3 regions of the Pseudomonas sp. No.21 genome follow, and region 2 is predicted to be linked to each of the others. Evidence: predicted binding sites of a transcription regulator. Region 2 holds the regulator's gene; each other region holds the start of a gene.
The links. Region 2 encodes FliA, which starts transcription of late flagellar genes. Its sites were predicted from a motif close to CTAAAGTTTNNNNNNNNNNNGCCGNTAA; they were not measured.

Region 1: ACYJSS_RS28940 (methyl-accepting chemotaxis protein) is a predicted target of FliA. The motif match lies at 2,122-2,149, and genes of this name have one in related genera.
Region 3: ACYJSS_RS01180 (methyl-accepting chemotaxis protein) is a predicted target of FliA. The motif match lies at 1,817-1,844, and genes of this name have one in related genera.

Annotation. Positions count from the first base shown of each region.
Region 1 covers NZ_BAAJNO010000021.1:46,244-49,492, reverse strand. The annotation lists gene ACYJSS_RS28945 (hypothetical protein) at 1-387, opposite strand, end outside; gene ACYJSS_RS28940 (methyl-accepting chemotaxis protein) at 396-2,027, opposite strand; gene ACYJSS_RS28935 (undecaprenyl-diphosphate phosphatase) at 2,272-3,102, shown strand; gene ACYJSS_RS28930 (alpha/beta fold hydrolase) at 3,197-3,249, shown strand, end outside.
Region 2 covers NZ_BAAJNO010000014.1:104,244-107,492, forward strand. The annotation lists gene flhF (flagellar biosynthesis protein FlhF) at 1-132, shown strand, start outside; gene fleN (flagellar synthesis regulator FleN) at 205-1,038, shown strand; gene fliA (RNA polymerase sigma factor FliA) at 1,035-1,781, shown strand; gene ACYJSS_RS25770 (chemotaxis response regulator CheY) at 1,866-2,240, shown strand; gene ACYJSS_RS25775 (protein phosphatase CheZ) at 2,260-3,048, shown strand; gene ACYJSS_RS25780 (chemotaxis protein CheA) at 3,060-3,249, shown strand, end outside.
Region 3 covers NZ_BAAJNO010000001.1:260,670-263,918, reverse strand. The annotation lists gene ACYJSS_RS01180 (methyl-accepting chemotaxis protein) at 81-1,763, opposite strand; gene ACYJSS_RS01175 (Na+/H+ antiporter family protein) at 1,888-3,207, opposite strand.

The sequences.
Region 1 (3,249 bases), on a different contig from region 2:
TGCCGGCTTGAAGGGCATGGTCTTGGGCTTCGGGCCGCCTTCCTCGATGCGCGTGCTGAGCAGCAACCCCGGCTTGCCGAGCACCACGCCGGGCAACACGAAGAGGCCGGTCTTGAGCACCGCGGCGGCCTCGATCCCGTGGAGGGTGTCGTGAAAGGCGTAGGGGTTGGGCAGCACCACCATCTTGCGCCCGAGATCGGCGGGAAAATGCAGGCTGTAGTTGGTGTAAAGCTGGCGCGTGGACTCGGAGTACACGCACAGGCGGTTCTCGAACAGACGGATGAAACGCTCGGCCAGCTCGCGACGGGCGATGCTGTCCAGGTCCCAGATCAGGTCCTGGTTCTGCTGCTGGCCGAGGTCGACCTCCTGGTGTTCCATGTTGCCCATGCCGGTCCTCAAACGCGGAATTGTCTCAACAAGCGGTTCAACTGCTCGGCCAGTTGGCTGAGCTGCTGACTGGCGGCGCTAGTCTGCTCTGAAGCCATCGCGTTGTCATGGGCCAAGCTGGCTGCCTGGGTCACATTCTGGTTGATGTCCTCCACCACGTGGGACTGCTGCAGGGTGGCACTGGCGATGGAGGCGTTGAGCCCGGTGAGGTTGCGCAACGACTGGGCGATCTGCCCGAGGCTTTCGCCGGCCTGGCTGGCCTGCTCCACGGTCAGCTGCGAGGCGCGGCTGCTTTCGTTGATCACCTTCACCGCCGCTTCGGAGTTGCCTTGCAGGCGCTCGATCATGCCGTGGATCTCGGCGGTGGATTTCTGCGTGCGCTGGGCCAGCAGGCGCACTTCGTCGGCGACCACGGCGAAGCCACGGCCCTGCTCGCCGGCGCGGGCGGCCTCGATGGCGGCGTTGAGCGCCAGCAGGTTGGTCTGCTCGGCGATGGAGCGGATCACTTCCAGGACGGTGCCGATCTGCGAGCTTTCCTCGGCCAGCGAGCGGATCACCTCCACGGCCTGGCCGATGGTGTCGGAGAGCTGGCCGATCTGCCGCAGGCTGGCGTCGATGTTGCTCTGGCCGAGGCGTGCCTGGTCTTCGGCGGTGCGCACCTCGCTGGCGGCGTGCTCGGCGTTCTTCGCCACGTCCTGTACGCCGTAGGTGACCTCGTTGATGGCGGTGGCCACCAGCTCCATCTGCTGGGATTGCTGCTCGCTGTGGCGCTGGCCGTTGCTGGCGATGCCGCCCAGGGAGCCGGCGGCCTGGTCCAGTGCGCCGGCAGCGTCCAGTGATTGGCGGATGACCCCGCGCAGCTTGCTGGTGAAGGCGTTGAAGTGCCCGGAAAGCGCGGTGATCTCGTCGCGACCCTGGCCATCCAGCGAACTGGTCAGGTCACCTTCGCCGCTGGCTATGTTGGCCATGGCCGCCACAACGTCCTGCAGCGGGCGGGTGATGCTGCGGGCGATCACCACCACCAGCACCGCCATGATCAGGGCGATCACCAGGCCGATGAAGGAGGCGCGCAGGGCCTGGGACCAGAATTCCTCCTGCATGTCGTCGATGTAGATGCCCGAGCCGATCACCCAGCCCCAGGGTTCGAAAAGCTGCACGTAGGACACCTTGGGCACCGGGTCGCTGGCGCCCGGCTTCGGCCAGCGGTAGTCGACGAAGCCCGCGCCCTTGCTGCGGGCCACGGCCACCATGTCGTTGAACAGCGGCTTGCCGTCCGGGTCCTTGTAGCCGGAGAGGTCCTGCCCCTCCAGCTTCGGGTTGGTCGGGTGCATGACCATGCGCGGGGTCAGGTCGTTGATCCAGAAGTAGTCGTTCTTGTCATAGCGCAGCGCGCGGATGGCCTGCATGGCCTGCTTCTGCGCGTCCTCGCGGGGCAGGGTGCCGGCAGCCTCCTGGGCCTGGAAGTGCTGCAGCACGCCAGCGGCGGTCTGCACCACGTGCTGGGTCTTGAGCTCCTTGCCATGCAGCAGGTCGCTGTGGATCTGCTGGAGCATGGCCATCCCGAGAACCACCAGCATCGACACCGCGACGACGAGGATCAGCCAGAGGCGGCGGCTGATGGGCAGACTGCGAAGGTTCATGGTCGGGGGCTCCTGACTCGTTATTGTTCTGCGGCCGGATTTCGCGCTCCAGCGCGGTCGTTGCCACGCGCGAATCCACATCATGTCTGATAGCATTTCGGCCTTCGGCCGGCAAACCTGATGCAGATCGTCGGCCGGGAACCCGCGTCACTGTGGCTGGTCTCAGCCGCGCACGGCACCCGTCCGGGCCACACCACACACCTTTTCGAGCAGGCCGCCATCGGGCGAGCCTTGGGGAGAACCAATGGATTTTTGGACGGCCTTCCAGGCCCTGATTCTGGGCGTAGTCGAAGGCATCACGGAGTTCCTGCCGATCTCCAGCACCGGCCACCAGATCATCGTCGCGGACCTGATCGGCTTCGGTGGTGAGCGCTTCCAGGCGTTCAACATCATCATCCAGCTCGGCGCCATCCTCGCCGTGGTCTGGGAATACCGGCGCAAGATCTTCGACGTGGTGGTGGGCCTGCCTCGCGAGCGCAGCGCCCAGCGCTTCACCGGCAACCTGCTGGTGGCCTTCTTCCCGGCGGTGATCCTGGGCGTGGCCTTCGCCGACCTGATCCACCACTACCTGTTCAACCCCATCACCGTGGCCACGGCGCTGGTCATCGGCGGGGTGATCATGCTCTGGGCCGAGCGTCGCGATCACCTGATCCAGGCCGAGACGGTGGACGACATGAACTGGAAGCAGGCCCTCAAGGTGGGCTTCGCCCAGTGCCTGGCGCTGGTGCCCGGCACCTCGCGCTCCGGCGCCACCATCATCGGCGGGCTGCTGTTCGGCTTGTCGCGCAAGGCGGCCACCGAGTTCTCCTTCTTCCTCGCCATGCCCACCATGGTCGGCGCGGCGGTGTACTCGGGCTACAAGTACCGCCACCTGTTCCAGCCCTCCGACCTGCCGGTGTTCGCCCTGGGCTTCGTGGTCTCCTTCATCTTCGCGATGATCGCCGTGCGCGCGCTCCTCAAGTTCATCGGCAACCACAGCTACGCGGCCTTCGCCTGGTACCGCATCGGCTTCGGCCTGCTGATCCTCGCCACCTGGCAGTTCGGGCTGATCGACTGGGCCACCGCCCAGGGTTGATGAGTCCCGGGCATTCGCGACATCGATAAAGGCACGCCCCCGGGCGTGCCTTTGTCATAGTGGGCGCCTGCACCGCAACGATTGAGGAAAGCCCATGAGCGCGCTCGAACATCGCCTGCTGGAGGTCAACGGCATCCGCCTGGGGCT
Region 2 (3,249 bases):
CTGCAGGTGCCCCGCAGCCACCAACTGGTGAGCCGTGCGGTCAGCCTGCAGACCCCGGAAGACCCCAGCGAAGAAGCCATGGCCGACCTCTTCGCCGGCCTGTACCAGAATCCGGCCCGCCGAGTCGGTTAGAACCCCAGCCACTCCGGATGAGTGGCACGAGCCCGCCAAGTGGCCCAGTCGACGTGAGACAAGGTGTAATAAATGGGTAGTTTGCATCCCGTACAGGTGATTGCTGTGACCGGCGGCAAGGGTGGCGTCGGCAAGACCAATGTGTCGGTGAACCTCTCGCTGGCCCTCGCCGACCTCGGTCGCCGGGTCATGCTGCTGGACGCCGACCTCGGCCTGGCCAACGTCGACGTGCTGCTCGGCCTCACCGCCAAGCGCACCCTCGCCGACGTGATCGCCGGCGAGTGCGACCTGCGCGACGTGCTGCTGCAGGGGCCGGGGGGTGTACGCATCGTGCCGGCCGCTTCCGGCACCCAGAGCATGGTGCAGCTTTCGCCCATGCAGCACGCCGGCCTGATCCAGGCCTTCAGCGAGATCAGCGACAACCTCGATGTGCTGGTGATCGACACCGCTGCCGGTATCGGCGATGCGGTGGTCAGCTTCGTGCGTGCGGCGCAGGAAGTGATAGTGGTCGTCTGCGACGAACCCACTTCCATCACCGACGCCTATGCTTTGATCAAGCTCCTCAACCGCGACTACGGCATGAGCCGTTTCCGCGTATTGGCCAACATGGCACACAGTCCACAGGAGGGTCGCAACCTCTTTGCTAAGCTGACAAAAGTGACTGATCGCTTCCTGGATGTGGCCTTGCAATACGTCGGTGCGGTGCCCTATGACGAGTCCGTACGCAAGGCCGTGCAGAAGCAGCGCGCGGTTTACGAAGCCTTCCCGCGCTCGAAGTGCGCCCTGGCGTTCAAGGCGATAGCCCAGAAGGTGGATAGCTGGCCCCTGCCGGCGAACCCACGCGGTCATCTGGAGTTCTTCGTCGAGCGCCTGGTGCAGCAACCGATCGCGGATTCGGCCATATGACACCCGCTAGTGGACTTCGTATGTACAACAAGGCACAGGCTAGGGATTCCCAGCACCAGCTGATCGAGCGCTACGCGCCGCTGGTCAAACGTATCGCCTACCACCTGCTGGGCCGCCTGCCGGCCAACGTGCAGGTGGAGGACCTGATGCAGGCCGGCATGATCGGCCTGCTCGAAGCCTCGAAGAAATACGATTCCAGCAAGGGCGCCAGTTTCGAGACCTACGCCGGCATCCGCATCCGCGGTGCCATGCTCGACGAAGTGAGGAAAGGGGACTGGGCACCACGTTCGGTCCACCGCAACACCCGGATGGTGAGCGATGCCATCCGGAAAATTGAGGCGAGAACCGGGCGAGACGCTAAAGATCAGGAAGTTGCGGCCGAACTTGGATTGAGTCTCGAAGATTACTACGGCATCCTGAGCGACACTTTGGGCAGTCGCCTGTTCAGCTTCGACGACCTGTTGCAGGACGGTGAGCATGGCGCGACGCACGAAGATACCGGAGTCACCCATCTCGAACCTTCGAATGATCTGGAAGACGAACGCTTCCAGGCGGCGCTGGCTGACGCCATCGCCAATCTGCCGGAACGAGAGCGCCTGGTACTGGCGCTGTATTACGACGAAGAGCTGAATTTGAAGGAAATCGGCGAAGTGCTGGGGGTCAGTGAATCGCGTGTGAGCCAGTTGCACAGCCAATGTGCTGCGCGTTTGCGGTCGCGGCTGGGCGAGTGGCGAGCACACTGATCGGCACGCCGGTTTTTCGATTGATCGACGCCCCCGTTATTCGGGGGCGTTTAGGACTGTACGGAGGTCGATTTGGACAAGAACATGAAAATCCTCATCGTGGACGATTTCTCGACGATGAGACGCATCATCAAGAACCTCCTGCGTGACTTGGGTTTCACCAATACCGCAGAGGCCGATGATGGCACCACCGCTCTACCCATGCTGCACAGTGGCAATTTCGATTTCCTGGTCACCGACTGGAACATGCCCGGCATGACCGGGATCGATCTGTTGCGCGCCGTGCGTGCCGACGAGCGCCTCAAGCACCTGCCGGTGCTGATGGTGACGGCCGAGGCCAAGCGTGACCAGATCATCGAAGCGGCCCAGGCCGGTGTGAATGGCTATGTGGTCAAGCCTTTCACCGCCCAGGTGCTCAAAGAGAAGATCGAGAAGATCTTCGAACGGGTCAACGGCTGATGCCAGTCGCGAGGACGCCATGGACCAGAAAGATTCCCAATCGGGAGACCTAGAGTCGACCCTGAAAAACCATGCGCGCGAGCTGGTCGAGACCCTTGAAAAAGGCAATTTCGGCGATGCCGTGCAACTCATCCATGAACTCAACAAGGTCCGTGACCGTGGGCTTTACCAGGAAGTCGGCAAGCTGACGCGCGAGCTGCACACCGCGATCGTCAACTTCCAGATCGACCCGCATCTGCCCCACGCCACCGAGGTCTCGCAGATCGCCGATGCCACCGATCGTCTCTCCTACGTGGTGAAGATGACGGAGAAGGCTGCCAACCGGACCATGGACCTGGTGGAGGAGAGCGCGCCGCTGCTCAACGGGTTGGGCGACGAAGCCCAGAGCCTGGGTGAGGAGTGGGGCCGCTTCATGCGTCGGGAAATTGGCGCGGATGCCTTCCGCGACCTGGCCAAGCGTATCGAGACCTTCCTTGCTCGCAGTCAACGCGACACCGAGCAGCTTTCGTCCAGAATGAACGACATCCTTCTCGCTCAGGACTACCAGGACCTGACGGGGCAGGTGATCAAGCGCGTTACCCAGTTGGTCACCGAAGTCGAGAGCAATCTGGTGAAACTGGTACTGATGGCCAGCGACGTCGATCGTTTCGCCGGCATCCAGCACGACCGTGCGGAGCTCGTGGCTGAAAAAGAAAAACAAAAAGAGCCTTCCAGGGGTGAAGGTCCGCAGATCAATGCCGATAAGCGTGATGATGTCGTGTCCGGTCAGGTCGATGTCGATGATCTGTTATCCAGCCTTGGATTCTAGGGAGCAACCGAATGAGCTTCGACGCCGATGAAGAAATCCTCCAGGACTTCCTGGTTGAGGCCGGCGAAATATTGGAGCAATTGTCCGAACAGCTGGTCGAGCTCGAGAGCCGTCCGGACGATATGGATCTGCTCAATGCCATTTTCCGCGGCTTCCACACGGTCAAGGGCGGTGCCGGTTTCCTCCAGCTGAATGCGCTGG
Region 3 (3,249 bases), on a different contig from region 2:
TTACGGGGTGGCGTGTAGCCCGGGCTTCAGCCCGGGGAGGCGAACCGCATAAGGATTCGCCCCCACGGACGGCAACCGGATCAGATGCGGAACTGGCGCACCAGCGCCCCCAGGCGCTCGCCGAGGGCCGCCAGGCTGCGGGCGGTCTGGGCGCCCTGCTGGGTTTCGTCGGCGACGCTGTCAACGGCGACGGCGATCTGGTGCACGCTGCGGTTGATCTCCTCGGCCACGGCGGTCTGCTCCTCGGCGGCGCTGGCGATCTGCGCGTTCATCGCATTGATGGTGCCGATCAGCTGGGCGATGGCGTCCAGCGAGGAGCCGGCCTGGTTGGCCTGTTCGCTGGTGATCTCGCCGGCATCGCTGGAGCGGCGCATGGAGGTCACCGCCTCCTGGGTGCCCTGCTGCAGGCGGTCGATCATGCCCTGGATTTCCTGGGTGCTCTGCTGGGTGCGGCTGGCCAGCGCGCGCACCTCGTCGGCGACCACGGCGAAGCCGCGCCCCGCCTCGCCGGCCCGTGCGGCCTCGATGGCGGCGTTGAGCGCCAGCAGGTTGGTCTGTTCGGCGATGGAGCGGATCACCCCCAGCACGCTGACGATGGACTGCACGTCCTGCTGCAGGCTGTCCAGGGATGCACCGCTCTCGCGGATATCGCCCACCAGCGCATGGATGCGGGTGATGCTGCCGTCCACCACCTTCTTCGCCGCCTGGCCTTCCTGGTCGGTCTGCTGGGCGGCCTCGGCGGCCCCCTGGGCGCTCTTGGCCACTTCGTGGGCGGCGGCGGACATCTCGTTGATCGCCGTGGCCACCTGGTCGGTCTCGTGGCGCTGGCGCTCCATGGCCTGCTCGGAGCGGTGGGCCTGGGCCGACACCTCCCCCACCAGGCCGGTGAGCTGGCCGGTCATGTCGACGATCTGGCGCACCAGGCCGTGGATCTTCTCGACGAAGCGGTTGAAGGAACCGGCCAGTTCGCCCAGTTCGTCATGGCTGTCGGCCGGCAAACGGCGCGTCAGGTCGCCTTCACCGGCGGCGATGTCGTCCAGGTTGGCCTTGATCTGCTGCAGGGGACGCAGGAAGGCGTTGCTCAGCGCGGTGCCGATGATGCCGAACACCACCAGCAGGATCGCGGCGATCACCGCGATGCTGGTGAGGATGGTGCTGATGCGCGCGTCGATCGCCTCCTGCACCACCGCCACCTGGGCCTCCACGCCATCGAGGTTCACCGCGGTGCCGAGCGCCATGTCCCACTTGGGCAGGTAGTAGGTGTAGCCGAGCTTGGGCACCTGCACGCTCTCGTTGCCCGGCAGGGGCGAGCTGTAGAACACGTAGTGGCTGTCATCCTTGGCGACCCGGACCAGCTCGTCGTTGACAGGCACGCCGTTGACGTCCTTGCGGCCCGAGAAGCTCTTGCCCACGTCCACCGGGCTGTCGCCGCGGAACAGGCGGATCACCTGCGAATCGTAGGCGAAGAAGTAGCTGTCCTTGCCGTACTTGATCTTCTTGAGGATCTCGATGGCCTTGTCGCGGGTGGCCATATCGTTGGCCGGGGACGCGTCATAGAGGGTCTGGACCGAGCCCAGGGCGATCTGCATGTAGTGCTGCAGCTCCTGGCGGCTCTCCTGGATCAGCCGTTCGCGGGTTTCCTTCACCTCGCCTTCCGCCAGGTCGAGCAGCACCTTGGCGGCGGCGCCACTGAGCACGAGGGCGAAGAGGATCACCGGCGCGAGCGCCAGCAGCAGGACCTTGGATTTGAGTGTCAGGCGCATATTTCCATTCCTTGAAGGGAGGCAGGCCGGGAAAACGAAACGGGATCGACCGCTTATCGGCAGCCCCGTGAATAGCTGTAGCACCCGGCCGACACCGACGTTCGGCCGGATGGCACGGGGGCTGTCAGAGAAGCATGGCCGCCGCCCAGCCGAATGCCAGTAGCGGCAGGTTGTAATGCAGGAAAGTGGGGACGACCGTGTCCCAGATATGGTCGTGCTGGCCGTCGACATTGAGGCCGGCCGTCGGGCCCAGGGTCGAGTCCGAGGCGGGCGAACCGGCGTCCCCGAGGGCCCCGGCGGTGCCGACGATGGACACGATGGCCAGCGGGCTGAAGCCCAGCTGCATGCCCAGCGGCACGAAGATCGCCGCGATGATCGGCACCGTGGAGAAGGAAGAGCCGATGCCCATGGTCACCAGCAGGCCCACCAGCAGCATCAGCAGCGCACCCAGGGCCTGGCTGTTGCCGATCAGCGCGGCGGAGGCCTCCACCAGGCTGGTCACCTGGCCGGTGGCGCGCATCACTTCGGCGAAACCGGCGGCGGCGATCATGATGAAGCCGATCATGGCCATCATCTTCATGCCCTGGGTGAACAGGTCGTCGACCTCGTTCCAGCGCACCACGCCCGACAACGAGAACACCAGGAAGCCCACCAGCGCACCGACGATCATCGAGTCCAGCCACAGTTGCACCACGAAGGCGACGACGATGGCCAGGCCGGCCACCGCCAGGCTGCGTCGGTCGTACCTGGCCTCCACCTGCTCGGCGCGGGCGATCAGCGCCAGGTCGTAGGTGCGCTTGCGGCGGTAGCTGACGAACACGGCCAGGAACAGGCCGGCCACCATGCCCAGCGCCGGTATCACCATCGCCTCGGTGACGTTCACACCGGTAACGTCGACGCCACTTTTCGCCACGTTGGCCAGCAGGATCTCGTTGAGGAAGATGTTGCCGAACCCCACCGGCAGGAACATGTAGGGGGTGACCAGGCCGAAAGTGATCACGCAGGCCACCAGGCGCCGGTCGATCTGCAGGCGCGTCAGCACGTACAGCAGCGGCGGCACCAGCAGCGGGATGAAGGCGATGTGGATCGGCAGGATGTTCTGCGAGGAGATGGCCACGCCCAGCAACAGGGCGATGAGGCCCCATTTCAGCGCAGCGCCGCCCGCATCCCCGCCACGCTCGACCCGCCCGACGACGCTGTCGGCGAGCGCGTGGGCCAGCCCGGAGCGGGCGATGGCCACGGCGAAAGCCCCCAGCAGCGCGTAGGACAGGGCGACGGTCGCGCCACCACCGAGGCCTTTGTTGAAGGCATCCAGCGTGCCCTGCACGCCCAGGCCGCCGAGCAGGCCGCCCGCCAGCGCGCCGATCACCAGGGCCATCACCACGTGCACCCGGCACAGGCTCAGCACCAGCATGATGGCGACAGCTACAATCACTGCATTCATCCGCTTCTCTCCCGCCTTGCGGTGTCCCGCAAAAAAAGCCGC